Regions from separate parts of the Paenibacillus sp. TAF43_2 genome, predicted to be linked through region 1. Evidence: riboswitches for the same ligand, from Rfam matches in the RefSeq annotation. Region 1 holds a riboswitch; the other holds the start of a gene.
The links. A riboswitch is a leader RNA that binds a small molecule or an ion and turns the genes downstream of it on or off. The one in region 1 is predicted to bind cyclic di-GMP.
Positions count from the first base shown of each region.

Region 1 (3,174 bases):
GTCAGAACGGCCATTGTAAGTAAGCTGCTTTCTGTTTCAAATAATGAGCGTCCAGCGAGTACCACACCGCTGCAAAGAGCGCCAATGACGAGCAAGCGCTTGCGGCTGGCGCGATCGCCGAATAAGCCAATGGGAATGAAACATAACGCGGTTGCGAGTGATTGCATACTGACAATTTTTCCGCTCATGGCATCGGGGTAACCGAGCTCGTGAATGTACAAATTGTAGAGTACCGAGAACATGCCCGTACCGATTTGATATAACATGTTTGCTAGAAAAAATAAACGAATATTGCGGGACCAGCCCTGCCACTCTGTGGCGGTAGATTGAATGAATTTCACGTAGATGCCTCCTGATGCTATACCAAACTACATTACTCCTCTGGCAACAGTAAATCAATCGGAAATTATTATGTAGAGAAAAAAATTGAAATTGTAATTTTATATATGGTATTGGAGTATTGCTAGTAATTCCCTGCTCCTTTCAATCATGATATGCTTAACTTGCAAATTCATAAAATGAGGAGAGATGTTGATATGCAAACATTTATTATGCTCGGATGTATTCTCATGGTGCTCGCGGTCGCAATTGGAGCTTTCGGCGCACATGCACTGAAAAGCAAGATCACACCGGACAAGCTGAAGGTTTATGAGGTCGGCGTACAGTATCACATCGCACATGCATTAGGTTTAATTCTGATTGGACTGCTCGCGGGTCAGTATCCGGGTGCTCAAATGATCATTACGGGCGGTTGGTTTTTGGTAGCGGGAATTATATTGTTCTCGGGAAGCCTATATGTACTTAGTGTTGCTAAAGCTCGGTTTCTTGGTCCAATTACACCGCTAGGCGGGCTTTCTTTTATGATTGGTTGGGTGCTTGTCGCTGTAGGTGTTCTTTAGGGAAATTGTTGAGCTTTTAATATTTAATATCTATCTTCTATGACCATTGTAAAGAATTTATTTATGTTTACATGAAATAGTGATGGAAAAGTATGAAGATTTTGAAAATATAGATGCAACTCTATTAGTTTAAGACATAATTAACCAAAAATTATATTGATCTCCGAAAAATAAAATAGTAAAATGATTTCGATAGATGTAAATGTTTGCTAATAAGTTTGCAAATTTGTCCAAATTAAATATTGGCAAAACCATCGAAAGGTGGTGACGCAAAGCTATAGGGACTACTTCTTTCAAAGAAATGTCAGCCAGTTGCGAATTAATATGCAGAAGGTATACCTATGGTTATTTTTAGGTATGCCTTTTTGATTGTAAAAAATAGAGAGAAAAATGAATGGTGGAGAGTGGTACAGCATGAATAGGAAAGACCAGCCTAATATTAAAAGTTTATTTCCAAGTGAAGACGGCAACATAACGCAACGAAATTACATGTTAGATTTAATTGAACAGATTGTAAGTGGTGTTGATGAATTAAAGGATCCGGAATCGGTATTTCTTAAAGGAGAAAAAGAACGTGGTCCTCATTTCTATAAAGAACTAGCGGAGGCAAGCAGAATTCCCGCAATGGGAAATCCATTAGAAGAAGTCAATAAAGAACTCTTAAAATTGCTTCATGCTCATCCTTATCATACAAAATACTTTTTAACAAATATTTTGCCTATGGCTAGTATTCCAGGTGTACTTGGCATGATTGCAGCATTTATGGTTAATGGCAATAATTTATGGGATGTGTATGGTCCGGCGGCTGCGGAAGCTGAAGTTAAAGTCGTGGCGATGATGTCAGATCTCGTGGGCTATAATCCTTCTGAAAGCGGCGGATATACGACATGGGGCGGCCAAGGAGCTATATTCACTGGTTTAAGGCTGGCAATAAATAAAGCCTGTCCGACTGCAGCTCAAAACGGGGTTCCACAAAATTTATATGCCTTTTGTTCGGAGGCGGCCCATTACAGCCTTTATAAATCAGTTGAGGCTACAGGTCTAGGGAGCAAACATTTAATTAAGATTAGAACAAACGAAGATTCATCAATGGATGTAAATGATTTGAAAGAAAAGATGGAAAACGTCATTATGCACGGAGGCATCCCAATATACGTCGTTGCTACTACGGGTACGACTGATGCAATGGGTATTGATAACATAGATGACATTTATAAAATGACAGAGCTGCTCTCGCAGAAGCATAACATTCAAAGACCGCATATTCATGCCGACTCAGCTTTAGGTGGCTTTTTTGCATTTTATAATGATTACGATTTTGAAGGAAACCCTTTAAGCATTGAGAGTGATACGCTTGTTGCTCTAAAGTTGATTCAAGAGAGAATGCAGCATCTCATGAAAGCAGACTCGCTTTGTTTCGATTTTCAAAAGCTGGGACAGACGCCTTATTCAACGAGCTTATTTTTAGCAAAAAATGCTGCTGATTTAAAGCTTCTTGATTTGGACCCAGATGAGACTCCTTATGTTGGACACCGTGGATATGGACAATATCACACCAGCTATACTCTTGAATGCTCAAGAATGGGAAGTTCCATCAGTATTTATAGCGCGCTATTAGCGTTTGGAATAGAAGGCTATCAAAAGCTGCTTGCCCAATTTGTTGAGGTGAATGTCACATTCAGAAAGACCTTGCAAAGAGAAATACCTGAAGCCGTTATTGTAAATCATCTAAACCCTGGTATTGTTACACTCTTTAGACTTTATGAGGATAAACAAAATGGTTATGAAAAAGAATATGCCGGCTCCATGAGCTATGCTGAAGTAGAAGAGATTAATAAATTAAATGAGCTATTGTTTGAGATTCTTGGAAGAGACCGCGGAGAAATGTTCTTTGGCGATACCAAAAAACATCTTTATGTCCCAACCTTGGATAACAAAAGAATAGCATTGTATGCGAGTAAATTATTTGTTATTTCGCCGCATACACAAGTAACCGATGTTGATAAAATCGTCGCTTATCTAAAAGCAAAAATCAATGAAACCTATGTGGAATATATGCGAATTAGTAAAAAGGAGTATACTCATGAAGAAATCTATACTTAGTTTTAATTGGTACAAAGAACATCTCTCTGTGAAAATCGCTCTCAGTATTCTCTTATTGCAAGTGATAACCTGTGCAGCCTTTGCAGTATCCAGCTATATGACCCAGCAGAATTTATCTGAGAAACTATTGGAACAATTCGATAAACGTCTTATAACCGATATACAAATTGCA
Region 1 covers NZ_JBFRDK010000003.1:71,365-74,538, reverse strand. The annotation lists gene AB4Z17_RS01505 (MFS transporter) at 1-341, opposite strand, end outside; gene AB4Z17_RS01500 (DUF423 domain-containing protein) at 537-899, shown strand; cyclic di-GMP riboswitch class I at 1,134-1,219, shown strand; gene AB4Z17_RS01495 (pyridoxal phosphate-dependent decarboxylase family protein) at 1,314-3,002, shown strand; gene AB4Z17_RS01490 (methyl-accepting chemotaxis protein) at 2,983-3,174, shown strand, end outside.

Region 2 (3,174 bases), on a different contig from region 1:
AAAATATAAGAACGTATATTACAGGTCTATACATTGCTTATATTTTATTGCGAAACGAGATTTTGCTGCATGAATCCGGTGACAGCTGCTTGCTTTTGCCGAATGATCAAGGAGATGAAAGAAGTGGAACAAGAAAACAATGAACAGCAGGAGCTAAGTGAGCTTTTGCAAATTCGCAGAAACAAATTGGACGAGCTTAGAGGGTTAGGTGTGGATCCATTTGGCCGAAAATTCGAACGCACTCATAACGCCAAAGATATTGTACAAGCCTATGAAGGGCTCAGCAAAGAAGAAATAGAAGAAAAAGCGGTTGAAGTGCGTATTGCTGGCCGTATTATGCAGAAACGCGGCATGGGCAAAGCGGGTTTTGCTACGATTCAAGATTTGAGCGGCAAGGTTCAAATATATGTTCGTAAAGATTCCGTTGAAGAGCATAAGTTTGCAGCTTTTGATTTGCTGGATATCGGTGATATCATTGGCGTAGTAGGCGTTGTATTCAAAACGAATACAGGCGAAGTCTCTGTCAAAGCACGTGATATTGAAGTTTTGACAAAGTCGCTTCTTCCATTGCCTGATAAATATCATGGCTTAAAAGACGTAGAGCTTCGTTATCGTCAGCGTTATGTTGACCTTATCGTGAATCCCGACGTCCAACAAACCTTTATTACTCGTTCCAAAATCATTCAATCCATGCGTCGCTACCTAGATTCCCGCGGGTATTTAGAAGTAGAAACACCAACACTGCATTCCATTGCAGGCGGTGCTGCAGCACGGCCTTTCGAAACGCATCATAATGCGCTGGACATGCAGCTCTACATGCGTATTGCAATCGAGCTTCATTTGAAGCGACTAATTGTAGGCGGATTGGAGAAAGTATATGAGATCGGCCGTGTATACCGGAATGAGGGGATTTCGACTCGCCACAATCCAGAGTTTACAATGATTGAGCTTTACGAGGCTTATGCTGATTACAAGGATATTATGGCATTGACAGAGAATGTCATCGCACATATTGCACAAGAGGTTCTTGGAACAACGAAAATCACTTATCAAGGCCAAGAGATTGATTTGACGCCTCAGTGGCGCCGTGTCAGCATGGTTGAGCTTGTCAAAGAAACGACTGGCGTAGATTTCGGCGTGGAAATGAGCGACGAGGAAGCCCATCGTTTGGCGAAAGAACACAAAGTTGCCGTTGATCCGCATATGACATTTGGTCATATTCTCAACGCCTTCTTTGAACAGTTCGGTGAGCATACGCTTATTCAGCCAACCTTTGTTACAGGACATCCGGTTGCTATTTCGCCGCTTGCTAAGAAGAGCGAAGCGGATCCACGCTTCACCGATCGATTTGAGCTATTCATCGTAGCACGCGAGCATGCTAATGCATTTACGGAGCTTAACGATCCGATCGATCAGCGTGAGCGTTTCGAGTCGCAGCTTGTTGAGCGTGAGCATGGAAATGACGAGGCGCATGAGATGGATGAAGACTTTATCCGCGCTCTGGAATACGGCATGCCGCCAACAGGCGGACTAGGAATCGGTATCGACCGATTGATCATGCTTCTAACAGATGCTCCATCTATTCGTGATGTACTGTTGTTCCCTCATATGAGAGATCAGCGTTCTGCTGAATAAGAAAGAAACAAGAAACCGTTTGGCTTTTAGCAGCCAACGGTTCTTTTTTTTTCTAATATCGAGAATTTGCAACAACAATCCTTAAAAACATTCAAATTATGATTGATATTGTAGTACAATCTATTGATTTGCTAGATTCATATGGTAGAATAGAACTAATAAAGCGCTACACGATAACGGCAAACCTATCGAAAGGTAGGGACGCAAAGCTAAAGGGCCTTCCGTATGATGGCAGCCAGCTACCGAATGAACAGGCTTTTTTTTGTTTGTATAGGGGAAATTCATCACAAAGCGCTTCACACGATAATGGCAAACCTATCGAAAGGTAGGGACGCAAAGCTAAAGGGCCTTCCGTAAGATGGCAGCCAGCTACCGAAGGGAGTATATTCATGCGTAAATTTATGTTAGTCATCGCAGCTTTTGTTCTTTTTGCATCCATCCATGTAACGGTCGTTCAGGCAAATGAAGCGGACTCTTCTGATTGGCTCAACACGGGGAATTTAGATAAAGGTGTTGTCTCCGTACAATATGCAGTGAGCACTAAAGTGAAAACGAAGCTTATGATCGCAAAAGGCGCATCAAATTATACATATAATCTAACCAGCGGAAAAACAGCTGAGAAGTTTCCATTGCAGCTTGGCAATGGCGAATATACGATATCTCTTCTAGAGAATACAACAGGCAACAAATACAAACTGGCGAAGAAAGAAACCGTGACGCTTGATTTAAAAGACAACAAGGTTTTGTACTTGAATTCCATCCAGAACATTGACTGGTCGAATGCGAGCAGCGCCATCGTCAAGGCAAAAGAATTAGCGAGCAATAAAAAAACGGATATGGAGAAAGTAAAGGCAATCTACGAGTATATTATTACGAATGTAAGTTATGATAATCAATTAGCTGCTAATCTGTCAGTTGATTACCTCCCCAATATTGATCGCACATTTAAATCGAGAAAGGATATTTGCTACGGATACGCTTCATTGTTTGCGGCAATGCTGCGGAGCGTGGATATTCCTACGAAGCTCTTGATGGGACAATCTACTTATGTGGATGTTTATCATGCTTGGAACGAAGTATACTTGGATGGGAAATGGGTTACGATTGATACGACAGTTGATGCGGGTCTAAAGAAGGGCAAGAAAAAGTATGAGCTTATCAAGGATGCAGCTCAATATACAGTTACAAAAACATATTAGAAGTCATACGAGCTTGCGGAAATCGCAGAGCTCGTTTTTTTATGTCTTTCTTCAATATAGGTGAGGAGGAAGCGAAGCAACGATTACGCAAATAGAAGGCAAATAGGAGTGTTGAAAACTTTTTCGTAAATAATGAAAAAAACACTTGCAATGCTATATACGCCTATGATATATTATCTAGGTCGCCAACGAGATACACGGTCGACAAGAGAGAAAAGATTGCTCTTTGAAAACTGAACAACGAGTAATAACTGCCTCGCAAATCCTTCGGGATAAGCGAAAAAAGCGATAAAAAAGTAATGAGCATTTCAAACACCAATTTGGAGAGTTTGATCCTGGC
Region 2 covers NZ_JBFRDK010000210.1:6,652-9,825, forward strand. The annotation lists gene lysS (lysine--tRNA ligase) at 103-1,635, shown strand; cyclic di-GMP riboswitch class I at 1,804-1,882, shown strand; cyclic di-GMP riboswitch class I at 1,934-2,012, shown strand; gene AB4Z17_RS28965 (transglutaminase-like domain-containing protein) at 2,025-2,834, shown strand.
Region 2: linked by a shared signal. The riboswitch ahead of AB4Z17_RS28965 (transglutaminase-like domain-containing protein) and the one ahead of AB4Z17_RS01495 (pyridoxal phosphate-dependent decarboxylase family protein) in region 1 are both predicted to bind cyclic di-GMP.